DNA from 2 places in the Streptomyces sp. NPDC034103 genome. Region 1 is predicted to be linked to the other one. Evidence: predicted binding sites of a transcription regulator. Region 1 holds the regulator's gene; the other holds the start of a gene.

Evidence for each region. The regulator HrcA, encoded in region 1, represses chaperone genes, less so after heat shock. The targets are predictions, from matches to a motif close to TTNGCACTCNGNNNNNCNGAGTGCNAA.
Region 2: a site for HrcA is predicted at 1,532-1,558, ahead of groL (chaperonin GroEL). Genes of this name have one in related genera too.

The regions. Positions count from the first base shown of each region.
Region 1 is NZ_JBVISS010000009.1:411,683-426,678, forward strand. It holds gene ACZ56U_RS22560 (adenosine deaminase) at 1-179, opposite strand, end outside; gene ACZ56U_RS22565 (ribonuclease Z) at 200-1,105, opposite strand; gene ACZ56U_RS22570 (histidine triad nucleotide-binding protein) at 1,112-1,465, opposite strand; gene ACZ56U_RS22575 (S41 family peptidase) at 1,512-4,712, opposite strand; gene ACZ56U_RS22580 (hypothetical protein) at 4,770-5,300, opposite strand; gene ACZ56U_RS22585 (hypothetical protein) at 5,471-5,890, shown strand; gene ACZ56U_RS22590 (VOC family protein) at 5,832-6,224, opposite strand; gene ACZ56U_RS22595 (16S rRNA (uracil(1498)-N(3))-methyltransferase) at 6,241-6,981, opposite strand; gene ACZ56U_RS22600 (nitronate monooxygenase) at 6,978-8,063, opposite strand; gene dnaJ (molecular chaperone DnaJ) at 8,199-9,332, opposite strand; gene hrcA (heat-inducible transcriptional repressor HrcA) at 9,333-10,349, opposite strand; gene ACZ56U_RS22615 (MBL fold metallo-hydrolase) at 10,500-11,231, shown strand; gene ACZ56U_RS22620 (DUF3097 domain-containing protein) at 11,263-12,066, shown strand; gene hemW (radical SAM family heme chaperone HemW) at 12,161-13,393, opposite strand; gene ACZ56U_RS22630 (AMP-dependent synthetase/ligase) at 13,681-14,996, opposite strand, start outside.
Region 2 is NZ_JBVISS010000007.1:414,315-429,310, reverse strand. It holds gene thrC (threonine synthase) at 1-369, shown strand, start outside; gene ACZ56U_RS18295 (MoaD/ThiS family protein) at 458-733, shown strand; gene ACZ56U_RS18290 (cold-shock protein) at 1,176-1,382, shown strand; gene groL (chaperonin GroEL) at 1,721-3,343, shown strand; gene ACZ56U_RS18280 (NADH:flavin oxidoreductase) at 3,564-4,685, shown strand; gene ACZ56U_RS18275 (hypothetical protein) at 4,791-5,357, opposite strand; gene ACZ56U_RS18270 (ankyrin repeat domain-containing protein) at 5,441-6,412, opposite strand; gene ACZ56U_RS18265 (DUF397 domain-containing protein) at 6,423-6,611, opposite strand; gene ACZ56U_RS18260 (DUF397 domain-containing protein) at 6,698-6,886, opposite strand; gene ACZ56U_RS18255 (helix-turn-helix domain-containing protein) at 6,870-7,709, opposite strand; gene ACZ56U_RS18250 (hypothetical protein) at 7,826-8,218, shown strand; gene ACZ56U_RS18245 (PTS transporter subunit EIIC) at 8,231-9,592, opposite strand; gene murQ (N-acetylmuramic acid 6-phosphate etherase) at 9,610-10,545, opposite strand; gene ACZ56U_RS18235 (MurR/RpiR family transcriptional regulator) at 10,670-11,602, opposite strand; gene ACZ56U_RS18230 (hypothetical protein) at 11,658-12,053, shown strand; gene ACZ56U_RS18225 (DUF4031 domain-containing protein) at 12,050-12,328, shown strand; gene ACZ56U_RS18220 (GNAT family N-acetyltransferase) at 12,310-13,377, opposite strand; gene ACZ56U_RS18215 (HD domain-containing protein) at 13,404-14,045, opposite strand; gene ACZ56U_RS18210 (copper homeostasis protein CutC) at 14,205-14,897, shown strand; gene ACZ56U_RS18205 (HelD family protein) at 14,970-14,996, opposite strand, start outside.

The DNA of each region.
Region 1 (14,996 bases):
ATGAGCTCGTAGTACAGGTTCAGGAAGGACTGGAGATCCTCGAAGGCGTACGCCTTGCGAAGGGCGTCGGTGTCGGCGTACGGCAGTTCGACCCCGTTGCGCGCGGCGAGCTCGAAAGCCAGCTCGGGTTCCAGGGTGCCTTCGATGTGCAGGTGCAGTTCAGCTTTGGGGAGGGGCATCAAAGCATCGTACGACCGATTTATCTGCGCTTCGGAAGCGGCACCCGGAGCAGGTCGTGAGCCACCGTCAGCTCGCCGTCGAACCCGGCGGCCCGCGCCTGCCGTTCGAACTCGTCGGGGTCGGTGTAGCGCTGGCTGAAGTGGGTGAGCACGAGATGCCGTACACCGGACTCGCGCGCCACGGTGGCGGCCTGCCCGGCGGTGAGGTGACCGTGCTCGACCGCGAGGGTCGTGTCCTCGTCGAGGAAGGTCGACTCGATGACGAGCATGTCGCAGCGCTCGGCGAGGGCGTACACGCCGTCGCAGAGCCGGGTGTCCATGACGAAGGCGAACCGCTGCCCGCGCCGGACCTCGCTGACGTCCTCGAGCCGGACCCCGTCGACGGCGCCCTCGCGCTGGATGCGGCCGACGTCCGGGCCCTTGACGCCGTGCGCGGCGAGGCGTTCGGGCAGCATGCGGCGCCCGTCGGGTTCGACGAGGCGGTAGCCGTACGACTCGACGGGGTGCGAGAGCTTGCGGGCCTGAAGGGTGTAGGAGGGGGTCGTGGCCAGGACGCCGTCCGCGTCGGCCGGCGCCTCGGTGAGCGCGACGGTCTCGCGGTAGGCGGTGGCGTACCGCAGCCGGTCGAAGAAGTGTTGGCCCGACTTCGGGTAGTGGGCGGTGATCTCGTGCGGCACCCGGTCGAGGTTGATGCGCTGGATGACGCCCGCGAGTCCTAGGGAGTGGTCGCCGTGGAAGTGGGTGACGCAGATGCGGTGCAGATCGTGCGCGGCGACGCCGGCCCGCAGCATCTGGCGCTGGGTGCCCTCCCCGGGGTCGAAGAGGATGCCCTGGCCGTCCCAGCGCAGGAGGTAGCCGTTGTGGTTGCGGTGCCGGGTGGGGACCTGGCTGGCGGTGCCGAGGACCACCAGTTCGCGTACGGACACGGTGACTTACCCGGGGGGCCAGGAGAGACCGCGGCCGCCGAGGACGTGCGCGTGGACGTGCCAGACGGTCTGACCGGCGCCGCTGCCGGTGTTGAAGACGACGCGGTAGCTCTCCGCCTTCTCGTCGTCGGCGACGGCCTGCGCCTCGCGGAGCACGTCGGCCGCGACGGCCGGTTCGGCGGCGGCGAGGGCGGCGGCGTTCTCGTAGTGGACCTTGGGGATCACCAGGACGTGCGTGGGGGCCTGGGGGTTGATGTCCCGGAAGGCGACGGTGGTGTCGGTCTCGCGGACGATCGTCGCCGGGACGGCCCCCGCGACGATCTTGCAGAACAGGCAGTCGTCCTGCGGTTCCCCTGGCATGTGGTGTCCCTTCGGTCGCGGCTGTGGGGGCATCGTACCGAGCAGGTCAGGGAAGCGACGGCGGCACCTTGGCCGGTGTCCCCTCCAGGGCCTCCAGCGCGATGCGCACCGCCTCGTCCAGTTGTACGTCCCGCCCCGCCGCGTGGTCCTGCGGCCGCTGGACGACCTCGACGTCCGGGTCGACGCCGTGGTTCTCCACGCCCCACTCGTAACCCTCCAGCCAGAAGGCGTACTTGGGCTGGGTGATCAGGGTCCCGTCCACGAGCCGGTAACGGCTGTCGATGCCGATCACCCCGCCCCAGGTGCGGGTGCCGACCACCGGTCCGATGCCCAGCGCCCTGATCGCCGCGTTGACGATGTCGCCGTCGGACCCGGAGAACTCGTTCGCCACGGCGACCACCGGCCCGCGCGGCGCGTCCTGCGGATAGCTGTACGCCCGCATCCCGCGCGGCAGGGCCCAGCCGACGATCCGCCGGGCCAGCTTCTCGACGACCAGTTGGGAGGTGTGGCCGCCGCGGTTCTCCCGGACGTCGACGACCAGCCCCTCACGGGCCACCTCGACCCTGAGGTCCCGGTGGATCTGGGCCCAGCCGGGGGCCTGCATGTCGGGCACGTGGAGGTAGCCGAGCCGGCCGCCGGACCGCTCGTGGACGTAACTTCGCCGGTCCGTCACCCAGGCGTGGTAGCGCAGCGGTTCCTCGTCGGCGACCGGTACGACGACGGCGTGCCTGAGGTCGCCGCCGCCGGACGGTGAGACGGTCAGCTCGACCGGTTTGCCCGCCGTGCCGACGAGCAGCGGGCCGGGGCCGGTGACCGGGTCGACGGGGTGCCCGGCGACCGCGACGATCGCGTCGCCCGCGCGCACCGCGACGCCGGGCGCGGCGAGCGGGGAGCGGGCGTCGGGGTCGGAGGTCTCGCTCGGCAGGATCCGGTCGATCCGCCAACTGCCGTCCTCGTGCCGGGAGATGTCCGCGCCGAGCAGCCCCTGCCGGGGCCCGTGGCCGTGGCCGCCGCGCGGCATGACGTAGGCGTGCGAGGTGCCGAGCTCGCCCTGGACCTCCCACAGCAGGTCGACGAGGTCGTCATGGGTGGCGACCCGGTCCACCACCGGGCGGTAGCGGTCCAGGACGCCGGACCAGTCGACGCCGCTCATGTCGGGGCGCCAGAAGTGGTCCCGCATGATGCGGCCGGTCTCCTCGTACATCTGCCGCCACTCCGCCGAGGGGTCGACGCTCTGGCGGACCCGGTCGAGGTCGACGGTGATGTTGGTGTCGCTGTCGTCGTCGCCGGAGGCGCGCCGGTCGCTGGGGACGACCTTCAGCCGTCCGTCGGTCCACAGCAGCACCCGCTTGCCGTCGCCGCTGACGGCGAAGTGGTCGGCGTCGGCGGCGAGATGCTCCAGGCGCTGCTGGGCGAGGTCGTACCGCTCCAGTTCGGTCCTGGGGTCGGGGTCGTCCGGGGTGGCCCGGGAGGAGCCGAGCACGCCCTGGACGGGGTGGCGCAGCCACAGCACGCCGTCCTTCGCCGCGCGCAGGTTGGAGTAGCGGGCGGCCTCGACCGGGAACGGCACGATCCGGTCGGCGAGCCCTTCGAGGTCGATACGGGTGGCGGGGGTGCCCTCGCTGTCGGGTGTCTCGTCCTTGTCCGGCGCCTCGAAGGACCGGCCGTGCCGCTGCGGGCCGAACGGCGAGGGCGTGGTCGCGGCCAGCGTGATCAGGTGCGGGCGGTCGCCGTCCACGAAGGCCAGGTCGAAGACGTGCTCGTCGTAGACCGGGTCGAAGGAGCGGCTGGAGAGGAAGGCGAGGTGCTTGCCGTCGAGGGTGAAGGCGGGCGCGTAGTCCTGGAAGCGCAGCGGGGTGGCCTCGGTGACGGACAGGTCGGTGGTGTGGGCGAGCCGGAGCTGGCGCAGCGGGCGCGGGCCCGGGTGGGACCAGGCGAGCCAGGTGGAGTCGGGCGAGAAGACGAGGCCGGAGACGTCGCCGTCCTCGCTGCGGTCCACCTCGCGGACCTCGCCGGTCTCCCGTTCGACGAGCAGTACGCGTCCGTCGTGCGCGGCGACCGCGGCCCGGCTGCCGTCGGGGGCCATGGCGAGACCGAGGACCCGGCCGAGCTGTCCGGCGGCGAGGCGGCGCGGGGTGGCGCCGGGGGCGAGTCCGGTGGCGGGCGCGAACTCCAGGGCGTCCTCGCCCTCGGCGTCGGTCACCCACACCGCCCACTCCTCGCCCTCCGTGCGGAAGGTGCGGGGCAGCCGGGCGCGGACGCCGGGTTCGGCGGCGAGCGCGCGGGCCGGGCCGAAGCGGTGGGTGACCCAGTGCACGGCGCCCCGGACGGCGACCGCGCTGCCGCGCGCGGTGTGGTCGGGGGCGGCGGAGCCGAACCAGCGTGCGGCGTTCAGCGCGAACGGCTGCCGGCCGGTGCGCTGGCCGCCGAGTCGCACGTCGAGGCGGCGCGGCTCGGCCCCGTCGAGGTCGTCCAGGACCCACAGTTCACCGGCGCAGGCGTACACGACCCGGGTGCCGTCACCGGCCGCGTGCCGGGCGTAGAAGCCGTCGGTCGCGGTGTGGCGGCGCAGGTCGGACCCGTCGGCGAGGGAGGAGTACAGCGCGCCGACGCCTTCGTGGTCGCTGAGGAAGGCGATCCTGCCCGTGCCGGCCCACACCGGGAACTCGACGTTCCCGTCCAGGTCCTCGTGGAGCCGTACGAACTCCCCGTCGCCCTCGTGGTCGATCCACAGCTTGCCCGCCGTGCCGCCCCGGTACCGCTTCCACCAGGCGGCCTCGCGCCCCATCGGCGCGGACAGCAGCACGGTGGACGGCCCGTGCGCGACGGCGCCGACGGGTCCGTACGGCAGCACGGTCGAGGGTCCGCCGTCGAGCGGGACGGCGTGCGCCCAGGAGCGGCGCAGGCTGGCCTGGCCGTGGGTGGTGAGGGCGAGGACCTGCCCGTCCGGGGTCCAGCCGCGCACCTGGGTACGCGGGCTCCCCCAGTGCGTCAGCCGCTTCGCGGGGCCGCCGTCGACCGGGGCGAGGTGCACCTCGGGGGTGCCGTCGCGGGTGGAGGTCCAGGCGACCGTGGTGCCGTCGGGCGAGATGCGCGGGGTGGTGACCGGCACGTGGTCGGCGCTGACCCGCCAGGCCCGGCCGCCGTCGAGGGGCGCGACCCACACGTCGTCCTCGGCGGTGAAGGTCACCAAGTCGCCGTGCAGGTGCGGGAATCGGAGATACGAGGGCGTCGCGGGCCGGGTCACCCGGTCAGCTTATGCAGGGGTGGTCCTCGACGGACAGGGCTCTGGATCACTTGACGGTCACTTGCCCTGGACGGGCCGGCAGTCCGGGTACCTGTCGCACCAGATGGTCTCCGTGACGGTCACGGTGACGGTGGCTCCGGGCTGTCCGTTTCCGCCCGGGTTGTTCGGCTCGGGCGAGGCGTTGCAGTTGCCGAGCCCGTTGACCTGGAACCACTGCTTGCCGTCGATCTTGGCGATCAACTCACCTCGGACACACTGTCCGTTGACGACCCGGGTGATTTTGCCGTCGACGTCGATGTCCTTGCCGTCGGTGGTCTCGCCCGTGCAGGTGACCTCGGCGACGGCGTCCTCGGTCGCCGTCGGCGTGGTCCGGTCGCCGTAGGAGGCCTGGCAGGTCAGCCACTGCACCTCGGCCTTCTGCCGCTCCAGCTCCCGGGTCACGGTCTGGTCGGTCGTGTACGCCACGGACGCGGAGTTCAGCCCCGCCGGGTCACAGCCGACGGCACCGCCCACACCCACGACGACAAGCGCCGCCACGGCGAGTCCGCGTCGGCCCCGGCGCCGCCAAATCCTCCTCAATGCCCCCATGGAGGGCAGCTTCCCACTGTCCCGGCCGTCACGGAAGAGCGCATACGGACACTCTCCGCCCTCCCCAGCCACTCGGGTGTCGGACGAGCGGGCAGGCGTACGGCCTTCGCGCGTTCGATCGGACGAATAAACCCGAGGACCGAGCACCGCCCGCCCTCTGACCTGACCCCATGCGCAACGACCGCCGGGTCCGCCGGCTCGTGGTGGACGAGCGGGTGACCTACGCGTGGACCTTCCGGCAGAAGAGGACCGACGGCGTGTGGCGGGACGTCCTCACGCTGCACCGGGGCCGTGATCGCACCCGGTTCGTCTTCCGGGCGGGCGGGCCGGGCTCGGGGCGGTACGTCTCCGAGGGGGACATCTGGTTCCAGGGCTGGGCGGTGGACGGCCGCGGGGCGGGGATCAACCTGCGCGAACCCGCCGTCGTACGCGCCCTGGTCGACGAGGCGGACCGGCGCGGTCTGCCGCTGCCGGGCGAGCGGGAGGTGGACGGCTGGGAGCTGTTCCACGCCGTCGCCCAGGCCGTCGATCTCAGGAGCGCAGCAGCAGCCACTGCTGGAGCTCCACCAGGTTGCCCTCCGGGTCCTTGAGGTGGGCGACCCGCATGCGGTCGGTCATGGGGGCGGGGCCGTGCAGGAGGTTCGCGCCGCGTTCGGTGATCTGCGCGCAGTAGGTGTCGAGGTCGTCGACGCGGAGCACGACCAGGGACCGGTGCCCGCTCGCCGCGCCGCCCAACTCCCCCAGGACTCCGGCCATCATGGACCGGTCCTGGAGCGCGATCCCGGCCGAGCCGGTGCTGGGGCTGAACTTCTCGTACGGCCCCTGTGTCGCGCCCGACTGCGGCTTGAGGCCGAGGACTTCGGCGTAGAAGCGGTAGCAGGCGGGGAAGTCGCTGACGAGCAGCCGGACTTGTGCGAGTTCCAAGGCGTTCCCCTCGGGGTCAGGACCAGCGCCCGGTGCGGGCGAGGAGCACGGCGGCGGCCGCGGTCCCGGCGGTCGATGTACGCAGCACGCTACGCCCGAGCACATACGGCTTCGCACCCGCCTGTGCGAACAGTGCCAACTCCTCCGGGGAGACGCCCCCTTCGGGACCCACGACCAGCACGATCTCGCCCGCGGTGGGGAGTTCGACGGTGGCGAGCGGTTCGTCACCGCTCTCGTGGAGCACGGCGGCGAAGTCGGCCTTGGCGAGGAGGGCGGCGACCTGCTTGCTCGTGGCGAGGTCGGCGACCTCGGGGAAGCGTCTGCGCCGGGACTGCTTGCCGGCCTCGCGGGCGGTGGCCCGCCACTTGCCGAGCGCCTTCAGACCGCGGTCGCCCTTCCACTGGGTGATGCAGCGGGCGGCCTGCCAGGGCACGATCGCGTCGACGCCGGTCTCGGTCATCGTCTCGACGGCCAGCTCGCCGCGGTCGCCCTTGGGCAGGGCCTGCACGACGGTGATGCGCGGCTCCTCCACCGGTTCCTCGCTCACCGCGTCCAGCCGGACGATCAGCCGGTCCTTGCCCTCGGTGCCGAGCACCACGCAGTCGGCCCAGCGTCCGGCCCCGTCCGTGAGGATCACGTCCTCACCGGGTGCGAGCCGCTTCACGGAGACGGCGTGCCGCCCCTCGGGCCCGTCCAGCACGTACTGCCCGTCGCCCCCGGCTCGGAAGTGCTCGACCACGAACACGGGCGCCGTCATCGGACGTCACCGCCCTTGGGCAGGCGCGACAACGCTGTCGCGGCGTCGGCGAGTTCGGCGGCGAGGACCTCCACCAGCTGTCCGGCGGGCAGTTCGCGCGCCATCCGGAACCCCTGTCCGGCCCACAGCGCCATGCCCTGCGCGTCCTTGGCCTTGGCGGCGGCCTTGCGCAGCGGCGAGGTGAGGTGGTGGACCTCCGGGTAGGCGGCGGGGGCGTACCGGCCGTGCTCGCGCAGGAAGCGGTTGACCAGGCCGCGGGCGGGGCGGCCGGAGAAGGCCCGGGTCAGCTCGGTGCGCACGAACAGCGGGTCGGTGAGCGCCTGCTTGTGCACGTCGGCGGCGCCGGACTCGGAGGTGGCGAGGAAGGCGGTGCCGAGCTGGGCGGCACTGGCACCGGCGGCGAGGACGGCGGCGATCTGGCTGCCGCGCATGAGGCCGCCGGCGGCGACGATCGGGATGCCCACGGTCTCGCGGATCTGTCCGACGAGCGCCAGCAGCCCGATGCCTGACCCGTCGTTCTCCGGGATGTCACGGTGGGTGCCCTGGTGTCCGCCGGCCTCCACGCCCTGCGCGATGACCGCGTCGGCGCCGGCGCGCTGCACGGCGAGGGCCTCCTCGGCGGTGGTCGCGGTGACCAGGGTGAAGGTGCCGGCGCGGCGCAGGGAGTCGAGGACGTCGGCGCTCGGCACGCCGAAGTGGAAGGAGACCACCGGCACGGGGTTGTCGAGCAGGACGGCGAGCTTGGCGTCGTAGCCGTCGTCGCGGCCGCTGTCGGGGTCCCCGAGCTCGGTCTCGTACCAGACGGCCTCGCCGGCCAGCTGGTGGGCGTAGACGTCGACGGAAGCGCGGTCGGCGTACTCGGGCTGCGGCAGGAACAGGTTGACCCCGAACGGCCGCCCGGTCAGGCCCCTGAGCTGCTTGATCTCCTGGTACATCCCGTCCGCCGTCTTGTACCCGGCGGCGAGGAATCCGAGCCCCCCGGCGTCGGACACAGCGGCGGCGAGACGCGGCACGGAGACGCCGCCCGCCATGGGGGCCTGCACGATCGGATGGGGGAAGAGATCGGTCAGCGCGGAGGACATGCCCGCATGGTGCCACGTCCACCGGACAGGACCGAATCCGGCCCACGACCGGCATAGTCCAGGGGAACAGGCCGCGGGCGAGGGGGCTGAGGACCGGCCCCGAGCCGGTCGGTCCCCGCCCCCGCCACCCCACGGTCAGCGACCGTTGAACGCGTCCTTCAGCCGCGAGAACAGCCCCTGCTGCCCCGGCTGGAACTGCCCCAGCGGCCGCTCCTCGCCGCGCAGCTTCGCCAGCTCGCGCAGCAACCGCTCCTGCTCCGGGTCCAGCTTCGTCGGCGTCTGCACCTCGACATGCACGATGAGGTCGCCCCGACCGCCACCGCGCAGGTGCGTGACGCCGCGGCTGTGCAGCGGGATCGACTGGCCGGACTGGGTACCGGGCCGGATGTCGACCTCCTCCAGACCGTCCAGCGTCTCCAGCGGCACCTTCGTGCCCAGCGAGGCCGCGGTCATCGGGATGGTGACCGTGCAGTGCAGGTCGTCGCCCCGGCGCTGGAACTGCGAGTGCGGCATCTCGTGGATCTCGACGTACAGGTCGCCGGCGGGACCGCCACCGGGCCCGACCTCGCCCTCGCCCGCGAGCTGGATCCGGGTGCCGTTGTCGACACCGGCGGGGATCTTCACGGTCAGGGTGCGCCGGGAGCGGACCCGCCCGTCGCCCGCGCACTCGGGGCACGGCGTCGGGACGACCGTCCCGAACCCCTGGCACTGCGGACACGGCCGCGAGGTCATGACCTGCCCGAGGAAGGACCGCGTCACCTGCGACACCTCACCGCGCCCGCGGCACATGTCACACGTCTGCGCGGAGGTGCCCGGCGCCGCGCCCTCACCACTGCACGTGGTGCACACGATCGCGGTGTCGACCTGGATGTCCTTCGTGGTGCCGAAGGCCGCCTCGTCGAGCTCGATCTCCAGCCGGATCATCGCGTCCTGGCCCCGCCGCGTACGCGACCGCGGGCCCCGCTGGGACGCCGTACCGAAGAACGCGTCCATGATGTCCGAGAAGTTCCCGAACCCACCGGCCCCGAAGCCGCCCGCGCCGCCGCCGGCCTGCGAGAGCGGGTCGCCGCCGAGGTCGTAGACCTGCTTCTTCTGCGGGTCCGAGAGCACCTCGTAGGCGGCGTTGATCTCCTTGAACCGCTCCTGGGTCTTCGGATCGGGGTTGACGTCCGGGTGCAGCTCGCGCGCGAGCCGGCGGAACGCCTTCTTGATCTCATCCTGCGACGCGTCGCGGCGCACGCCGAGAACGGCGTAGTAGTCCGTGGCCACTTACGACTCCGCCAGGATCTGTCCGACGTACCGTGCCACTGCGCGTACCGCTCCCATCGTTCCCGGGTAATCCATGCGGGTCGGTCCGACCACGCCGAGCTTGGCGACTGCCTCGTTGCCCGAACCGTAGCCGACCGACACCACTGAAGTGGAGTTGAGTCCCTCGTAGGCGTTCTCGTGACCGATGCGTACGGTCATGCCCGAATCCCCGGCTTCGCCAAGCAGCTTGAGGAGCACGACCTGCTCCTCCAGCGCCTCCAGGACGGGCCGGATGGTGAGGGGGAAGTCATGTCCGAAGCGGGTGAGATTGGCGGTGCCGCCGATCATCAACCGCTCCTCGTTCTCCTCGACGAGCGTCTCCAGGAGGGTGGAGAGCACCGTCGAGACGGTGCCCCGGTCCTCCAGGTCGAAGCCCTCGGGGAGGTCCTCGACGAGCCTGGGCACATCGGTGAAGCGCCGCCCGGCGACCCGGCTGTTGAGCCGGGCCCGCAGATCGGCGAGAGAGCTCTCGCCGAACGGCGCCGGGCAGTCGATCATCCGCTGCTCGACCCGCCCGGTGTCCGTGATCAGCACGAGCATCAGACGCGCGGGCGCGAGGGCGAGCAGTTCGACATGGCGCACGGTGGACCGGGTGAGCGAGGGGTACTGCACCACCGCGACCTGCCGGGTGAGCTGCGCGAGCAGCCGTACCGTCCGGGCCACCACGTCGTCGAGGTCGACGGCGCCGTCGAGGAAGTTCTGGATGGCGCGCCGCTCGGGCGCGGTCATCGGCTTGACGCCGGCGAGCTTGTCGACGAAGAGCCGGTAGCCCTTGTCCGTGGGGATGCGCCCGGCGCTGGTGTGCGGCTGGGCGATGTACCCCTCGTCCTCCAGGGCGGCCATGTCGTTGCGGATCGTCGCCGGGGAGACGCCGAGGCTGTGCCGCTCGGTGAGGGCCTTGGAGCCGACCGGCTCCTCGGTGCCGACGTAGTCCTGGACGATGGCACGCAGCACCTGAAGCCTGCGTTCACTCAGCATCGCGCGCACCTCCAGATGTCGTTCCCTCGGTTTCCCGCCTGGCACTCTGTCCGTCCGAGTGCCAGTGTCCCCCGGCCAGTGTACGGCGGTGGGGTACCGCCCCGGCAAGGACGGTCCCGCCGCGACCCCGCGTACGGCTAGCGTCGCGGTATGACGGTGACTTGGGAAGAGCTGGAGTGGGAGCGGCTGGCGGCCGGGGTGGGCCGGTGCCGTCTGCCTGGCTGGGACTGCACGGCGGGGCTGGTCGTCGGGGTGGAGACCGCCCTGCTGATCGACGCCGGGTCGAGCCTCGCGGAGGGCGCGCGCGTGCGGGCGCAGGCGGAGTCGCTGGCCGGCCACCGTGTGACTCATCTCGCGCTGACCCACCCCCACTTCGACCACGTGTTCGGGGCGGCGGCCGTCGCGGACGCGGAGGTGTTCGGGCCGGTGGGCATGGACGCGCTCCTCGAGCAGCAGCACGCACGCGCGGACCTGCGGGCGGACGCGCTCCGCAACGGGCTGGACGAGCGGCTCGCCGACGAGGCGCTGGACGCCCTGCCCCGCCCGCGCCACCTCGTCTCCGGCGAGTGGACCCTCGACCTCGGCGGCGGCCGCCAGGTCCTGCTGGCCAACGTCGGCCCCGGCCACACCGGCCACGACCTCGTCGTGCTGGTGCCGGGCGCCCCGGAGGTGGTCTTCTGCGGCGACCTGGTCGAGGAGTCCGGCGAACCGCAGGCCGGCCCCGACGCCGTACCGTCCCAGTGGCCGGCGGCACTGGACCGGCTCCTGGACCTCGGCGGCGAGGACGCGCTGTACGTGCCGGGTCACGGAGCGGTGGTGGACGCGGCCTTCGTCCGGGGGCAACGGGACGCGCTGGCCGCCCGTTTCGGCGTGTCGCGCTAGGCGGTCCGGCGCTTCTCCTATCGTCATCCGAATGCGCCAGTACTCAGCCGACCTGACCCCTCCCTGGAAGAAGCCCAAGGCCGCCCCCGAGGTCCCGGCGGAGCCCGGCCTGGTGGTCGAGGAGCCCGGCTCCGGGTTCTGCGGCGCGGTGATCCGCTGCGAGGCGGGCACGGTGACCCTGGAGGACCGGTTCGGCAAGCACCGGGTGTTCCCGATGGAACCGCGGGGCTTTCTGCTGGAGGGCCGGGTGGTGACGCTGGTCCGTCCCTCGGCCGCCGCTCCGGCACGTCCGAGCCGTACCGCCTCCGGTTCGGTGGCCGTCCCCGGCGCACGCGCGCGCGTGGCCCGCGCCGGCCGCATCTACGTCGAGGGCCGGCACGACGCGGAACTGGTGGAGAAGGTCTGGGGCGACGACCTGCGCATCGAGGGCGTGGTCGTGGAGTACCTGGAGGGGGTCGACGACCTGCCCTCGATCGTCGCCGAGTTCGCGCCCGGGCCGGACGCCCGCCTGGGGGTCCTCGTGGACCATCTGGTGCCGGGCACGAAGGAGTGGCGCATCGCACAGCAGGTGACGAGCGAGCACGCCCTGGTCGTCGGGCACCCGTACATCGACATCTGGGAAGCGGTGAAACCGTCCGCCCTGGGCATTGCCGGGTGGCCGAAAGTCCCCCGTGGCCAGGACTGGAAGACGGGCGTGTGCCGGGCCCTGGGGTGGCCTTCGGAGAACACGGGGGCGGTGTGGCAGGCGATCCTGAAGCGGGTGAACTCTTACAAGGACCTGGAGCCGGAGCTCCTGGGCCGAGTGGAAGAGCTGATCGACTTCGTCACGACGTGACACGCGGCATCTCATGGACCGGGGGAACCGGCACCCAGGGGCGCGGGGAACTGCGCGACCAGCCACAACAGACCCGCAGCCGCCCCGCAACCTTTCAGTCCACCAGGTCCCGCACCACCGCGTCGGCCAGCAGCCGCCCCCGCAGAGTCAGGACGGCACGTCCCTTCTCGTACGGCGCTTCCTGGAGCAGCCCCTCCGACAGCGCGCGCCGGGCGGCCGTGAGCCCCTGTTCGCGCAGCAGGTCCAGCGGGACCCCTTCCCGCAGCCGCAGCTCCAGCAGGATCCGTTCGACCCGGCGGTCCTCCTCGGAGAGCAGTTCGCGGCCCGCGCCCGGCGACTTCCCCGCCGCGAGCGCGGCGGCGTACGCGCCCGGATGCTTCACGTTCCACCAGCGCACCCCGCCGACGTGCGAGTGCGCTCCGGGCCCCGCGCCCCACCAGTCGGCGCCCCGCCAGTACAGCTCGTTGTGCAGGCAGCGGCCGGCTTCGGAGGTGGCCCAGTTGGAGACCTCGTACCAGTCGAAGCCTGCGGCCGAGAACGTGTCCTCCGCGATCAGGTAACGGTCCGCGTGCACGTCGTCGTCGGTCATCGGGACCTCGCCCCGGCGGATACGGCGGGCCAGCTGCGTGCCCTCCTCGACGATCAGGGCGTAGGCGCTGACGTGGTCCGGTCCGGCGCCGATCGCCGCCTCCAGGGACGCCCGCCAGTCGTCGTCGGACTCGCCCGGGGTGCCGTAGATGAGGTCCAGGTTCACGTGCTCGAAGCCCGCCGCGCGGGCCTCCGCCACGCAGGCCTCCGGGCGGCCGGGGGTGTGGGTGCGGTCGAGCACCTTCAGCACGTGCTGCCGGGCGCTCTGCATGCCGAAGGAGATCCGGTTGAAGCCGCCCTGGCGCAGGGTGGCCAGATACGCCGGGTCCACCGACTCCGGGTTCGCCTCCGTCGTCACCTCCGCGTCCGGCGCGAGACCGAACTCCTCGCGGACCGCGGCCAGCATCCGGACGAGGTCGCCGGCGGCCAGCAGGGTGGGCGTGCCGCCGCCGACGAAGACCGTGCGGACCTGGCGGGGGTCGTCGCCGAGGACCTTGCGGGCCAGGCGGATCTCGTCGATCAGGGTGTCCGCGTAGTTGTCGCGGGAGGCGAGGACGCCGCCGGTGCCGCGCAGCTCGGTCGCGGTGTAGGTGTTGAAGTCGCAGTAGCCGCAGCGGGTCGCGCAGTACGGAACGTGCAGGTAGAACCCGAGGGGGCGGTCGGCGGCCCCGGCGAGCGCGGACGCGGGGAGCGCGCCGTCGTCGGGGACGGGCTCGCCGTCGGGGAGTGCGGAAGGCATGCCTTCCATTGTCCAGGACGGGACGGGGTGCTCGACCGGAGCCGTGAGCGGGCGTGCGCCGGACGCGTTCCGCGCTCAGGGGGGCGGGGTGCTGGACCGGAGCCGTGCGCCGGCCGCCGGACGCGTTCCGCGATCAACGGGGCGGTGAGTCCGGCGCGGCCAAGCGAGCGCAGCCGCGGCCGTCGCCGTCGCTGGGGCAAGCGGCGCGCCAACTGCCCCAGGGGCGCTGGGGACCGCTCGACCGGCCACGACGCCGTCACCGGCCGACGCGCCCCGCCGCCCTCGCGCTACACCTCGCGAGTCCCCGCGTACATCTCCTCGATCAGGTGCTTGTACTCCCGCTCCACCACCGGCCGCTTCAGCTTCAGGCTCGGCGTGATCTCGCCGTGCTCCACGTCCAGGTCCCGCGGCAGCAGCCGGAACTTCTTGATGGTCTGCCAGCGCTGGAGCCCCTCGTTGAGCTCCTTGACGTAGCCCTCGATCATCGCGACGGTCTCCGGCGCGGCCACGACGTCGGCGTACGACTTGCCGCCGAGCCCGTTCTCCTCGGCCCAGCCGAGGATCGACACCTCGTCCAGCGCGATGAGCGCCGTGCAGAAGTTCCGGTCGGCGCCGTGCACCAGGATGTTGGAGACGTACGGGCACACCGACTTGAACTGACCCTCGACCTCGGTCGGCGCGATGTACTTGCCGCCGGAGGTCTTGAACAGGTCCTTCTTGCGGTCGGTGATGCGCAGGTAGCCGTCGGGCGACAGCTCGCCGATGTCACCGGTGTGGAACCAGCCGTCGGCCTCCAGCACCTCGGCGGTCTTCTCCGGCAGCCCGTGGTAGCCCTCCATGATGCCGGGGCCGCGCAGCAGGATCTCGCCGTCCTCGGCGATCCGCACCTCGGTGCCGGGCAGCGGCTTGCCGACCGTGCCGGTGCGGTACGCCTCGCCCGGGTTGACGAAGGAGGCCGCGGAGGACTCGGTGAGGCCGTAGCCCTCCAGGATGTGGATGCCGGCGCCGGCGAAGAAGAACCCGATCTCCGGGGCGAGGGCCACGGAGCCGGAGACACAGGCGCGCAGATTGCCGCCGAAGGCCTCGCGGATCTTGGCGTACACCAGCTTGTCGGCGACCGCGTGCTTGGCGGCCAGGCCGAAGGGCGCGCTGGCGGTGCCGGTGCGGCGGAAGTTGTCCTGGGTGACCTTGGCGTACTCGCGGGCGACGTCGGCGGCCCAGCGGAAGATCTTGTACTTGGCGCCGCCGCCCGCGCGGGCCTTGTTGGCGATGCCGTTGTAGACCTTCTCGAAGATGCGCGGGACGGCCGCCATGTACGTCGGCTGGACGATCGGCAGGTTCTCGATGATCTTGTCGACCCGGCCGTCGACCGCGGTGACGTGCCCGACCGCGATCTGGCCGGAGGTGAGCACCTTGCCGAAGACGTGCGCGAGCGGCAGCCACAGGTACTGCACGTCCTCGGCGCCGACCAGGCCGGTCGCGGCGATGGCCTTGGCCATGTAGGCCCAGTTGTCGTGCGGGAGCCGGACGCCCTTGGGGCGGCCCGTCGTGCCCGAGGTGTAGATGAGGGTGGCGAGCTGGTCCTTGGTGATCGCGCCGACCC
Region 2 (14,996 bases), on a different contig from region 1:
GTCGTCCGTCCCCAGAAGCCGAACACCATCGCCAAGTCCCTCGCCATCGGCAACCCCGCCGACGGTCCCTACGTGCTCGACATCGCGCGCCGGACCGGCGGCGCGGTGGAGGACGTCACCGACGAGCAGATCGTCGACGCGATCAAGCTGCTGGCGCGCACCGAGGGCATCTTCGCCGAGACGGCGGGTGGCGTGACGGTGGGTGTCACGAAGAAGCTGATCGACAGCGGGCTGCTGGACCCGACGCTGACGACCGTCGTCCTGAACACCGGCGACGGACTGAAGACGCTGGACGCGGTGGCGGGTACGGGTCTCACCGCGACCATCCGCCCCAGCCTCGACTCCTTCCGTGAGGCTGGGCTCGCCTGACAGGTAGTTGTTCGTCTGCGGGCCCGCGGGGGCCGGCCGCGCAGTTCCCCGCGCCCCTGGGTGCGTCATCCCGACCGGAGGTTTCCACGTGAGCGTCAACGTCCGCATCCCCACCATCCTGCGCACCTACACGGGTGGCCGGGCCGAAGTGACCGCCGAGGGCGCGACCCTCGCCGAGGTCATCGCCGACCTGGAGAAGAACCACACGGGTATCGCCGCGCGCGTGCTCGACGACCAGGGCAAGCTGCGCCGGTTCGTCAACGTGTACGTCAACGACGACGACGTCCGCTTCGAGCAGGGCCTGGAGACGGCCACCCCGGACGGGGCCGGCGTCTCGATCATTCCGGCGGTCGCGGGAGGCTGACCGGAGCCTCGTTCGTTACCCTGGGTAACGTCGATTACCAAGAGTTCATCGAATTGCCCCCTCCGCGAGAGAAGCGGAGGGGGCAATTCTCTATGGTTGAGCGCGGTACAGTTGGGGAACCCGCTCCACTCCTCATGCCACCCGCATATGAGTTCTCGCGTCGCATGCGATGAGAAGTAGCCAAAGTGTGCGGTTCTTTTGCGAATTTTGCGCCTTTTGTGGAGCCCGACTTGCCCCGAATTCGGGCGAATTCTCACTACATTCCGGACCCTTCGCGTCCAGAATTCTCGTCCGATTGACCTGTTGCAGACGGCAGTTGGACAGATACATTCAGCCGCGGTCGACGCGTTCCGGCGCACGCCCCCAATCCGTGGGGGGTGAGGTCTGACCCGGATCCGCGAAGTGTGGATCTGTGCAAGGGCCAGTAATAGGGGAGTTAGGCATGGCTCAGGGCACCGTCAAGTGGTTCAACGCGGAGAAGGGGTACGGCTTCATCGCGGTCGACGGTGGTGCGGATGTATTCGTCCACTACAGCGCGATTCAGATGGACGGCTACCGCACCCTGGAAGAGGGTCAGCGGGTCGATTTCGAGATCTCGCAGGGCCAGAAGGGGCCGCAGGCGGACATGGTCCGACTGGCGACCGGCTGAAGCACGCGCCGACTGAACTAGCAGCGACGTTCTTCTTCGAAGGGCCCGCACCTCATGGGGAGTCATGGGTGCGGGCCCTTCGGCGTGCCCGGAGCCCCTCCGGCCCCTGCCCGGACCCCGTGCGGGGCCTGGACGATCCCGGAGAGGCGCTTGCACTCGACGGGGTCGAGTGCTAATCATTGGCGTTAGCACTCTGAAGGTGAGAGTGACAACGAGGACCGGGTCGGTGAGGCCCGCAAGCCAGGTGGGGCAAGGAACCACGAGGTGTGCGAGCCGTCCGTCGCGGGCGCGGGCGCGGTCCGAAGGAATCACCCCCAGTCCTGGAGGGACCACTTCACATGGCCAAGATCATCGCGTTCGACGAGGAGGCGCGGCGCGGCCTCGAGCGCGGCATGAACCAGCTCGCGGACGCCGTGAAGGTGACGCTCGGCCCCAAGGGCCGCAACGTCGTCCTCGAGAAGAAGTGGGGCGCCCCCACGATCACCAACGATGGTGTGTCCATCGCCAAGGAGATCGAGCTCGAGGACCCGTACGAGAAGATCGGCGCCGAGCTGGTCAAGGAAGTCGCGAAGAAGACCGACGACGTAGCCGGTGACGGCACGACGACCGCGACCGTCCTGGCCCAGGCCCTGGTGCGCGAGGGTCTGCGCAACGTGGCCGCCGGCGCCAACCCGATGGCTCTCAAGCGCGGTATCGAGAAGGCCGTCGAGGCCGTCTCCGGTGCCCTGCTCGAGCAGGCGAAGGATGTCGAGACCAAGGAGCAGATCGCTTCCACGGCCTCCATCTCCGCCGCCGACACCCAGATCGGCGAGCTCATCGCCGAGGCGATGGACAAGGTCGGCAAGGAAGGCGTCATCACCGTCGAGGAGTCCCAGACCTTCGGTCTGGAGCTCGAACTGACGGAGGGTATGCGCTTCGACAAGGGCTACATCTCCGCCTACTTCGCGACGGACATGGAGCGTATGGAGGCGTCCCTGGACGACCCGTACATCCTGATCGCCAACTCCAAGATCGGCTCCGTCAAGGACCTGCTCCCGCTCCTGGAGAAGGTCATGCAGTCGGGCAAGCCGCTGCTGATCATCGCCGAGGACGTCGAGGGCGAGGCCCTGTCGACCCTGGTCGTCAACAAGATCCGCGGCACCTTCAAGTCCGTCGCCGTCAAGGCCCCGGGCTTCGGTGACCGCCGCAAGGCCATGCTCGGCGACATCGCCATCCTCACGGGCGGCGAGGTCATCTCCGAGGAGGTCGGCCTCAAGCTGGAGAACGCGACCCTGGACCTCCTGGGCCGCGCCCGCAAGGTCGTCATCACCAAGGACGAGACCACCATCGTCGACGGTGCCGGCTCCGCCGACCAGGTCCAGGGCCGGGTCAACCAGATCCGCGCCGAGATCGAGAACAGCGACTCGGACTACGACCGCGAGAAGCTCCAGGAGCGCCTGGCCAAGCTCGCCGGTGGTGTCGCCGTCATCAAGGCCGGTGCCGCGACCGAGGTCGAGCTCAAGGAGCGCAAGCACCGCATCGAGGACGCCGTGCGCAACGCCAAGGCGGCCGTCGAGGAGGGCATCGTCGCCGGTGGTGGCGTGGCCCTGCTCCAGGCCTCCTCGGTCTTCGAGAAGCTGGACCTCGAGGGCGACGAGCTGACCGGCGCCAACGCCGTCAAGCTGGCGCTGGAGGCCCCGCTCAAGCAGATCGCCGTCAACGGTGGTCTCGAGGGTGGCGTCATCGTCGAGAAGGTGCGCAACCTGCCCGTCGGCCACGGCCTGAACGCCGCGACCGGTGAGTACGTCGACATGATCGCCTCCGGCATCATCGACCCGGCGAAGGTGACGCGTTCCGCCCTGCAGAACGCCGCCTCCATCGCCGCGCTGTTCCTCACCACCGAGGCCGTCATCGCCGACAAGCCGGAGAAGGCCGCCGCGCCTGCCGGTGGCGGCATGCCGGGCGGTGACATGGACTTCTGATCGACCTGACGGTTGATCGCCTGTCCTTCGTTCCGAGGGCGGCACCCCCAGCGGGTGCCGCCCTCGGGCGTTCCCGCCCGCCCGTTGTCCGGCGTGTGCGGGATCACAGGGCCTACGGGACGAGCGTGGTGGCCGCGGCGGTTGAAGCGTGCGTAGTGTTCATGCGCGTGCACATACCAGCCGGTATCACCCGGCCCGTCCGTCCCCGAGGAGCCCCCACGTGACCGCCCCCGCCCCCACCCGCGCCGCCGAGGTCCTCTCGCGGCCGATCTCGATCAACGGCCTCGACATCCCGAACCGCATCGCCATGGCGCCCATGACCCGCATGTTCTCCCCGGGCGGCGTGCCCGGCGCGGACGTGGCCTCGTACTACGCGCGCCGGGCGGCGGCCGGGGTCGGCCTGATCGTCACCGAGGGCACCTACGTCGGTCACGACTCGGCGGGCGAGAGCAACCGCGTCCCGCGCTTCCACGGCGAGGAGCAGCTCGCGGGCTGGGCGAAGGTCGCCGCGGACGTGCACGCGGCCGGCGGCACGATCGTCCCGCAGCTGTGGCACATCGGCATGACCCGTACCCCGGGCAAGGGCCCCGTCCCGGACGCCCCCTCCGTGGGCCCCTCCGGTCTGCGCCCCGGCGCCGACGAGCCCACCGGCCGGGCGATGACCCAGCGCGACCTGGACGACGTCATCGGCGCCTTCGCCGAGGCCGCGGCCGCCGCCGAGCGCATCGGCTTCGACGGTGTCGAGATCCACGGCGCCCACGGCTACCTGATCGACCAGTTCCTGTGGGCGGGCACCAACCGGCGCACCGACGCCTACGGCGGTGACGCCGTCGCCCGGACGAGGTTCGCCGCCGAACTCGTGGCCGCCGTGCGCGAGACCGTCTCGCCCGGCTTCCCGATCATCTTCCGCTACTCGCAGTGGAAGCAGGAGGCCTACGACGCCCGGCTCGCCGAGACCCCGCAGGAGCTGGAGGCCCTCCTCGCGCCGCTGGCCGCCGCCGGTGTCGACGCCTTCCACGCCTCCACCCGCCGCTACTGGCTGCCCGAGTTCGAGGGCGCCGACCTCAACCTCGCCGGCTGGACCAAGAAGCTCACCGGCAAGCAGGTCATCACCGTCGGCTCGGTCGGCCTCGACGGCGACTTCATCAAGGGCTTCATGGGCGAGGGCTCCCCGGTGCGCGGCATCGACGACCTTTTGGACCGCCTGGAGCGCGAGGAGTACGACATGGTCGCCATCGGCCGCGCGCTGCTCCAGGACCCGCAGTGGGCGGCGAAGGTGCTGGCGGGCCGGACGGACGAGCTGAAGCCGTACGACGCGGCGGCGCTGCGCTCGCTGAGCTGATCGCGCCGCGGGCCGGCGGGGGCGCGTCCCTGGGGCTGCGCTTTCGTCGGCCCGAAGGGCCTCGTCCTCGAACGCCGGACGGGCTGAGACACACGTCAACGCGCACTACAGGTTGCCCAGCGGCTCGATGTCCACCTTCACCGGTGTGCCCCACACCCGCAGCACCTCGTAGTCGGTGAACTCGTGCACCAGCCGGTACGCCATCGCGGCACGCGGGGCGCGGCGCTGGGCGGCGAGGTAGATCTCTGCCTCCCGCCGGTCCCGCCTCGGCGTGCCGCACAGCTGCCACACCTGCCCGTTCCACATCTCCGGGAGCCACCGCTGCTGCGGCCGGGGCCGGTCCTCGCGGACCCCGTACCGGGAGGGGGCGGTGACGGAACCGGCCTGCGCCGCCGGGCCGTTGATCTCGGCGCGGCGGGCGGCGCGGCGCCGGGTCTCGCACAGCAGGCACAGGTCGGGGGCGTTCTCGTCGACCGGACCGTTCGGGTGTTCGGCGCACCGGGTGCTGGGGGCGGCGGCGGTGACACTGTCGTCCAGCAGCTCCAGGGCACGCCTGATGTCGGCCTTGACCTCGTGCAGCTTGGTGTCCGGGGTGTCGGCGGTGAGGGCCTCGCCGTGCTCGCCGAGGAGGCGGAGGGCGCGGCCCAGGGCGGTGAGCTGGGCGTGGTTCATGGCTATCAGTCTGCGCAGTCCTCGGGGTTTTCGGTAACCGGCCCGGCGCTCGCGCGTGCGGGGCGCCACAACGGCCCGCGCCGTCACGGCGCCCAGTAGTCGCGTTCCGGCAACTCCACCCAGGTGTCCGGCAAGCCGGTGATCCCTCTGGCGTCCGTGGGGCGCAGACCGGCGTAGGCGAGGGCGTAGGTGACCGCGTTGCCCTGGTGGACGTAGGAGAACAGGACCTCCTGCGGGGTGTCGTCCTCGTCCGGGCCGCCGCCCGGATGGAGGTCGCAGGCCTCTCCGGTGCCGTCGCGGTAGACATCGCCCTGGTTGCCGCTCTTGGGGTTGGCGTACAGGCTGTAGCAGACGGTGCCCACCGACAGGGGCTTCTGGACACCCGGCTGGCTCGGGGCGTACCCCCACGGCTGGCTGACGACGCAGCCGCCCGGCACCGTCGTCACGCCGACGAGCCGCAGGGTCTCGTCCGTGTCGAGGGCGTACGGGTCCTCCAGCAGCTCGGCGATCACCTCACCGTCCGCCGGTGTCGCCTCCAGGCGGCGGATCGCCTCCTCGGCGTCGATCCCGGCCACGCAGGCCAGTCCGAAGCCGTCGTGGTCCGGCGCGCTCACCGCCGCGCGCAGCCGCCGGCCCTCCCGCGCCACCGCCCGCTCCGCGTCGGTCAGGTCCGGCACTCCCTCGGGCAGCGGGAGGAACAGGTCCGGGGTGGGGCCGGCCAGGCTCAGGCGGCCCGCCGACCAACCGCCGAACCCGGGGCGCCACGGGTCGGCCCCCGCCTCGGCCAACGCGCGCGCGTTCTCCGCGCGGCCGTAGGTGAGCGCCCCCCACAGCGCCGTCGCACCGTTCTCCAGGGCGTCGACGTCCGCCACCCGCCGGGCCAGTTCCGCGACGACCTCCGGGGAGCCGAACACGGCCGCCCGGTGCAGTGGCCGCGAGCCGCCCGCGCCCCACGCCTCGGGATCGGCGCCCGCGTCGAGCCGCCGCCGTACGTCCTCGTGGTCCTGCCAGCCCCGGTAGTCCATGCCGGCCCAGCCCTCGCCCCGACCCGTCATCACGCGCCCCCTACGGGGTCTTCACCGCCTCGACGAAGGCGGTCCAACTCGCCGCCCGGAACACGAGCTTCGGGCCGTGGGGGTTCTTGGAGTCCCGTACGGGGACGGTGGTGGGGTGGCCGTCGGCGACTTCGAGGCAGTTGTCGCCACCGCCGCCGCTGTAGCTCGACTTGCGCCAGATCTCAGGGATGTTCCTCATGGAGGTAATCCTGCGCCATCGTCTCCAGCAGGGCCAGGGACTCCTGACGTGGGCGGGTTGAGGCGACAAGGAGATCGACGCGCCCCCTACGGGGTCTTCACCGCCTCGATGAAGGCGGTCCAACTCGCCGTCCGGAACACGAGCTTCGGACCGTGGGGATTCTTGGAGTCTCGGACGGGGACGGTGGTGGGGTGGCCGTCGGCGACTTCGAGGCAGTTACCGCCACCGCCGCCGCTGTAGCTCGACTTGCGCCAGATCTCAGGGGTGTTCCTCATGGTCGTAATCCTGCGCCATCGCCTCCAGCAGAGCCAGGGACTTCTTGCGGGGGAGCGCGGAGGCCACAAGGAGGTCGAACGTGAACTTCAGTTGGGCGACCGTGGCTGGGTCGTCTTCCATCCGTCCGGTGTGAACCCCTTCGCGATAGACCAGGGGCGGGGCGTCCTCGAACTCCATCAGTTTCAGGGCGCCTTCCATCGCGGAGTGCGCTCCCGCGTCGAACGGCAGGACCTGCACGAGGGCTCGGTTCCGATGGGTCAGGCCTGCGATGTGCCGCAGGACCTCCGCCATCACCGCTGGCCCACCCGTCTGCCGACGCAACGCAGCCTCGTCAAGAACGATCCACAACAACGGCTTTGTTGGATGGTCAAGCAGCCGGATCCGCTCCAGTCGGCCCTCCACCCACTCGTCGATGGTCTCCTGCGGCGCTGTGGGGTCGTAGGCCTGGTTCACGGCCCGCGCGTACGCGGGTGTCTGGAGCAGGCCGGGGATCAGGAGCGGCGCGTACTCGCGGATCGCCGTGGCCTGTGCCTCCGCCTCCGCCGCCTCCGCGAAGTGCTCCGGGTACTTGGACTTCGCCGCCGCGACGCAGTTCCGCTGGAAGAACCCCTCGGTGCCCAGTACGTCGTCCAGCATCCGCGCACAGTCCGGCTGCATTCTGCGCGTCCCCGCCTCCAGCTGCCCGATGAACGTCCCGCTCACGAACAGCCGCCGCCCGAGCTCGTCCTGGCTCAGTCCCGCCTTCTCCCGCGCGTGCCGTAGCTCCGCTCCCAGCAACGCCCTCGGTGACGACGACGGATCGAGATCCTTCGGTCCTGCCATGTGCAACCCCCGGCCCAGCACCAGTAGTTGTTGGGAATCCCTGTATGGCCAGGTTAGGGCCGGGTGCGCCACTCTGTGTCGCGAACGGTGAACTCAGCGTGCATACGGAGGCAAGAGTGCGGTCGACCGAAGAAGTCGTGGCGTCCCTGCGGGAGGCGCTCGTGGGTGCCGGAGTGGTCCTCCCCTCGCTCCGCGTGGACGCCGTGTCCGCCGCCACCGGCGAACCCTTCGCGCTCGTCGATCTCGGCCGCTGCAACGTCCGCACGGCCGAGCGGCTGGCCTCCGTGCTGCGGGGCGAGGAGCCGGCGGTCGGGGCGTACGCGCTCGACGAGCGGGACGGGCGGGTCGGCGAGGTCATGGGGCATGTCGGCGGCGCGGTGCAGCTGCGGCCGGTCGGGGGCGGCCGGGAGTGGGACTGTCCGCCCGGGGCGGTGGGGGCCGCGTCGGACGAGGAGGTGCTGCGGGCGCGGGTGCGGGGGCTCAACAGGGAGGGGCGGATGCCCTGTTGAGCCCGCCGTGGGTCAGGTCGGGCTTCCGGCGCGCGGGGGCTCGGAGGCCGTTCGGCCGCGGGGCAGCCCGAACGCGTAGGTCGCCCCGAACCCGACCGCGTACCCGGTCAGCAGCCCGCCCCCGTAGACCGCCACCGCCGTACCCAGCCCGCCGTCCCCCGCCAGCAGCGGGAACAGCGCCCACCCCGACGGTCCGATCGCCGTGGCTCCCACCCGCTGCCCGAGCATCGCGAACAGCCCGACGAAGGCACCCCCGGCCGCACCGCCCGCACAGGCGGTCAGGAACGGCCGTCCCAGCGGCAGCGAGACCCCGTAGATCAGCGGCTCGCCCACGCCCAGCAGCCCCGCCGGGAGCGCCGACCTGATCGTCGTGCGCAGCGGCTCGTCGTGGCGCAGCCGGACGTAGACCGCGAGGCAGGCGCCGACCTGGCCCGCGCCCGCCATGGCCAGGAGGGGGAGGAGGACCGTGGAGCCCTGCTGTTCGATGAGGGTGGTGTGGACGGGGATGAGGGCCTGGTGCAGTCCCAGCATCACCAGGGGCAGGAACAGGCCGCCCAGCACCAGGCCCGCGAGGGCGCCGGTGGTCGTCAGCAGCCAGTTCGCCGCCGTGCCGATCGCGGAGGAGACCGCGCCGGCCGTGGCCATGAGGACGTAGAGCGTCGCCAGACCGGAGACGAGGAGGGTCAGGGTCGGGGTGAGGAGCACGTCCAGCGTCCCCGGCAGCCGCTTGCGGCACCACCTCTCCACGTACGTCCCCAGCAGCGCCGCCGCCAGCGCGCCCAGCACCCCGCCCTGCCCCGGCGCCAGCGTCACCCCGAACGCCGTCACCTTCGCCACGCCGGGGTGGACCACGATGGCGGCGACCGCGCCGCCGAGCACCGGGGTGCCGCCGAACTCCTTCGCCGTGTTGTGGCCGACGAAGACCGCGATCAGGGCCATGAAGGCACTGGCGATCGCACCCAGGGCGGGGGTCAGCGAGGGCAGCAGGCCCAGGTTCAGGAGCAGGCCGTTGAGACCGGCCAGGATGCCGCAGCCGATCAGGGCGGGGATCAGCGGCACGAAGACGTTCGCCACGCGGCGCAGCGCCAGCTTCACCGGGGTCGCGTTGCGGGCCCCCTGCGTCTCCTTGCGCAGGCGCGCCTCGAAATCGGCCGTCACCCGCGCCACCGCGCCCGGGCCGAGCACGATCTGGTACGTGTCGTCCTCGACCACGCCCAGCACCCCCGGCAGGGCCCGCAGCGCCTCCCCGTCCACCAGCGCGCGGTCCACCAGGCCGAGGCGCAGTCGGGTCATGCAGTGGGCGACGGAGGTGATGTTCGCGGGGCCGCCGACGAGGGGCAGGAGGGCGGCGGCGAGATCGGTCGAGGTAGGCACGCCACCGAGCGTGCGGGTCAGCCGCCCGCCGCCGCCAGCGCGGCGCGCAGATGGCCGCCGGAGTCCTCCAGAAGGCGGGTGGCGGTCGGGCCGTCCACGTCGGCGAGGAGCACCAGGATGGCGTTCTTCACCTCCCCGTCGGTGGCCGCCAGGGCCCGCTCGATCTCCTCGTCGGCCGCGCCGGTGGCGAGCGCGACGATCCGGTGGGAGCGGGCGCGCAGCTTCTCGTTGGAGGCGCGGACGTCGACCATGAGGTTCCCGTACGTCTTGCCCAGGCGGATCATCGTGATCGTCGACAGCATGTTGAGGACCAGCTTCTGGGCCGTGCCCGCCTTCAGGCGCGTGGAGCCCGTGAGCAGCTCCGGGCCCACGACGATCTCGATGCCGTGGTCGGCGGCCGCCGCGAGCGCGCTGTGCGCGTTGCAGGACAGACCGACCGTCAGCGCGCCCCGGGCGCGGGCGTGTTCGACGGCGCCGATCGCGTACGGGGTGCGGCCGGAGGCGGAGACGCCGACCACCGTGTCGGACGCCCCCAGCCCGAGCGCGTCCAGGTCCGCCTCGGCCAGCTCCCGGGAGTCCTCGGCGCCCTCCACCGAGGCGACCATGGCCGCGGGGCCGCCCGCGATCAGGCCGACGACCTGCGCGGGGTCGGTGTTGAAGGTCGGCGGGCACTCGGAGGCGTCCAGCACGCCGAGGCGCCCCGCGGTACCGGCACCGGCGTAGACCAGGCGCCCGCCCCGGCTCATACGGTCGGCGATGTCCTCGATGGCGGCGGCGATCGCGGGCAGCCCGGCGGCGACGGCGGCGGCGACGGTCGCGTCCTCCGCGTTCATCAGCCGCGCGATGTCGAGCACGGGCAGCCGGTCGATCTCGGCCAGCTCGGGACGGAAGGCCTCGGTGGTCAGCGTCGCCAGCTCGGCGCGCAGATCCCGGGGCTCGGAGGTGGAAGTCATGGGGGGTGGCTCTTTCAGGCGGCTCTTTTTGAGGTGGCTCTCTTCGGTGGCTCTCTGCGGTGGTTCTCTGCGGTCGCTCTTCGAGGTGGCCCTTTCAGTGGCGGACCGAGGGTGCGGCCACGGCTCAGGTCCGGCCGCGGTGCCGGTGCGCCAACGCCTCGTAGGACGCGGCGAGCGCGGGGGCCGCGGTCTCGTAGGTGCGTTGCGCCACCCCCACGAACAGACAGTCCACCACCAGCAGCTGGCTCGTGCGCGACGACATGGCCGCGGGCCGCAGTTCGCTCTCCCGGGCCGTGGACGTCGTCAGGACGTGGTCGGCGTACTGCGTGACCGGGCTGTCGGGGCGGCCGGTGATCGCCACCGTCGTCGCCCCGTGCTCGAAGGCCGCCCGCAGCGGCTCGATGACGTCACCCGTGGCACCCGAGTGCGTGATCGCGATGGCCACGTCGCCCGCGCGCAGCTGCACGGCGTTGGTCACGGCGAGGTGGGGGTCGTGGTGGGCGTGCGCTATCAGGCCTATGCGCAGCAGCTTCTGGGTGAGGTCCTGGGCGACCAGGCCCGAGGCGCCGACGCCGTAGACGTCGATCCGGCGGGCGGTCGCCGCCGCCACCACCGCCGCGGCCAGCTGCACGGTGTCCAGACCGGCCGCGGTGTCGGCGAGGGTCTGCTGCTCGTCGTAGGCGAGTTTCGCGACCACGTCCGCTATCGGGTCGTCGACCGCGATGTCGGTCGTGATCGCGGGTGCCCGCCCGGACTGCTGTTGTGCGGCGAGGCCGGCGAGGGCGAGGCGCAGGTCACGGTAGCCGGGGTAGCCGAGGATGCGGGCGGTGCGCACGACCGTGGCCTCGCTGGTGCCGGTGAGTTCGGCGAGGCCGGTGACCGTGAGGGCCGCGCAGCCCGCCGGGTCAGCGGCGACGGCCTCGGCGACGCGCTGCATGGAGCGGGTCATCGAGGGTGCCAGGGTGCGCACCTTGGCCGCGAGGGCGGCGGGGGCCGGCGGGGCGCCTCCCGCACCGCGCGAGCCGCTGCCGAAAATTTCCTTCACTTCCCGGGTCACCCATGAAAGATATTTTCGGCTCGGTCCTGTGGTCAAGAGTGCGCACAATGGGTGCATGGATCCCTCCGGCCTCCCCATCAGCCCCCTGGAGCAGGCGTTGCACGCGGCACGCGCCCTCGTGCTCGCCGACCTCGTCGCGGGCCAGGTCGCCGAGGCGGACGTGGTCTCCCTCGTCGAGGACGCCGTCGTCCAGCGCCGCTGGTGGGTGGAGCAGTGGCCGGACGGCACGGAGTTCGTGGCCGGGCTCGTCGCCCAGGACGTACAGGACGCGCTCCTGGAGCGGTACGGACGCTGGCCGCTGTGCCCGGTGTGCGGGGCGGGCGACCCGCACGCCCTCGAGGTCGAGCCGGAGCTCGGGCCGGACCCGCACTGGGTGTGCCACAAGGCCGGGGTGAAGGTCGCCGCGGTGGGGGCGCTGGGCCCCGCGACCGGCGGGGCGGCCTCCTCGTGACCGTCTACATAGACCCGCCCGCCTGGCCGGGCCACGGCCGCATGTGGTCCCACCTCGTCAGCGACGTCTCCTACGACGAACTGCACGCGTTCGCCGACCGGTTGGGCGTGCCCCGGCGCGCCTTCGAACGGGACCACTACGACATCCCCTCGCACCGGTACGCCGACGTGGTGGCCGCCGGCGCGGTGGAGGTCAGCAGCCGTGACGTGGTGCGGCTGCTGACGGAGTCGGGGCTGCGGGTGCCCAAGGGGCGCCCTCAGCGCCCGAGTTCGTAGGCGAGCACCTCCGCGTCCTCGCTCGCCCGGGTGAACCCCGCCCGGGAGACCACCCCTTGGGAGGGGATGTTCGCCCGGTCGATCGTCGCGAACAGGGTGCTCACGTCGTCCCGCTCCAGCGCCCAGTCCGCCAGCCCGCGCAGCGCCTCGGTGGCGTAACCCCGGCCGCGCACGCCCTCCACGAGGTCGTAGCCGATCTCCACCCGGCCCTCCTCGTCGGGCGCGCCGTGGAAGCCCACGCCGCCGACCGCGAGGTCGTCCTCCCGGCGGACGAGGACGAACAGCCCGAACTCCGGCCGGTGCACGCCCGCCTCGTACGCCTTCAGCACCATCCCGGACGCGTCCCGCGTGCCCTGGTACGGCCCGCCCACCACCCAGTCGAAACCGCCCGTGCCGCCCGCGGCCAGGTCGGCGGCGGCCGCGGGCGAGACACCCTCCAGGGTGAGCCGCTCGGTGTCCAGGACCAGGTTGTTGTTCCAGCGCCACCCGGTGAGCGGGGCGCGGCCGGGCAACTCCCCGCGGCCGGTGGCCCACAGCAGGGTGCGCCAGTGGTCGGGGCCCGGCTGGACGTGCGGGAAGATCCCGGTCAGCACGTACTCGGCGAGGTGCGCGGGCGGCTCGTACGGCAGGCCCAGGCCCTCGGCGATGTCGTGCGCGTGCAGCAGCACCTCGGCGACGCCCATCGCGGCGAAGCCCTCGCGGCCGGCGCTGCGGAAGGGGTAGGGGTGGAAGGCGCGGACGGCGCGCGGGGTGGTGCGGACGGTGGTCGAGAGCAGCACGCCGGTGGTCTCGACGAGCTGGATGATCCCGGCGTTGTCGGTGCCCTCCTCCAGGGCGATCTCGAAGGGCACGTAGGCGTTTTGCGCCCGGCCCGCCAACTGCCCCGCGTACGCGATGAGATCCTCCGCGATGTGCGTCGCCGTCTCCCGGCAGCTCCACTCCAGCCGGCCGGCCCGCACCCCCTCCCAGTCCCGGCCCACCGCCGTCCGCAGCAGCGCCACCGCGCTCGCGACAGCCTCCGTCACCCGTTCCGCACCCATGTCTGCCATGCGGGCAGGCTAGGCGGCCCGCCCTCTCAGGGCGACAGCATTTCCAGCTCCCCGGCGAGGTTGTAGCGGGCCGTGGCCTCCCACTCCGCCCGCCCGTACGGCGTCCTGAACAGCCGCGGCAGTTCCAGGAGCCGGCGCAGCACCGCCGCCCGGCCCTCCCGGAAGGCCTCGCTGGGCACGAAGCCGTACTCCTCGCGGACGGCGGCGGTGTACGCGGCGTACGCGGCGGGCGGCGCGGCGAGGATCGCGAGGTCGGCGTCGCACAGCACCTGGCCGTCGCGGTCGTCGTCGGCGGGGTCGTGGGTGACGGTGAGGCGCACCAGCCGGGCCACCTCGGCGGTCCTGGCCGCCGACAGGCCGGCCTCGGGGAGGGCGCGCTCGGCGAGACGGGCGGAGCGTTCCTCGTTCTCCGACCGGTCGGGCAGGTACACCGCGTCGTGGAACCAGGCCGCCAGCCGGACCACGTCCGGGTCGTCCGCGTGCTCCGCCAGTACGTCGACGTGGTCGAGGACCGCGGTCAGGTGCGCGAGCGTGTGGTAGCGGCGCTGCGGCTCCTGCCAGCGGCCGAGCAGGTTGTCGGCATAGGGGTCGGGATCGGGTCCTTCGGGTCCCCGGGCTCCTTCCAGGGTCCGGCGGAAGCGGGCGCGCAGGGCGTCGAGATCAGCCATGCCCCGATTGTCCCGCGCCCTGCCCGGGCGGGGGCGGGAGGCGGGGCGCGGGAGGCGGGGGAAGAGGTGATCGTCGGCGGAGGTGGGCGTAGTCTGGAGATTGGACTAGACCTGTAGTGGTCGATGTCCGAGCCGTCCCTCGCCGACGAATGGGGTCCCATGAGCAAGCGTGCAGTCCTGGAGGTGATCGCCCTCGACGTCGAGGACGCGCTCGCGGCCCAGACCGGTGGCGCGGACCGGCTGGAGCTGGTCACCGACATGGCGGCCGACGGCCTGACCCCGACCGTGGAGACCTTCGCCGGGATCCGCGCGGCCGTGGACATCCCCCTGCGGGTGATGCTCCGGCCGGCGGACGGGTTCGACGCGGGGGACGTCTCACGGGTGGTCCGGGTCGCGCGCGAGCTGCGCCGGGCCGGGGCGCAGGAGTTCGTGCTCGGCTTCCTCGACGCGCAGGGCGGCGTGGACGTGCACGCGGTGGAGCAGGTCGTGGCCGCGCTGGACGGCTGCCGGTGGACCTTTCACCGCGCGGTCGACCACGCCGCCGACCGGGACGCCCTGCGCAAGCAGCTGGACGGCCTGTCGGGACTGGACACCTACCTGACGGCCGGATCGCCGGCGGGGGTGGACGCCGGCCTCCCGACCCTCCTCGCGGAGGCGGCGAGGGCCGGGGAGCCCGGGTACGAGCAGCAGATCCTCGTGGGCGGCGGCCTGCGCCTTGACCACGTACCGGTGCTGCGGGCCGCGGGCATCGACGCCTTCCACATCGGCGGCGCGGCGCGACCGGGAGGCTGGGAGACGCCGGTGTCGGCGGCAGCGGTGGAGCAGTGGCGCCGCGTTCTTGACGCCGGGTGAGCGGGATTCGCCGCAGGCGCGGGTCGCGTCGAGGTGCGGTCAGGCCCCCCGGAAGCCCGGGCCCGGCAGCGGTCAGAGCTGCGCCGGCAGTGGTGTCGT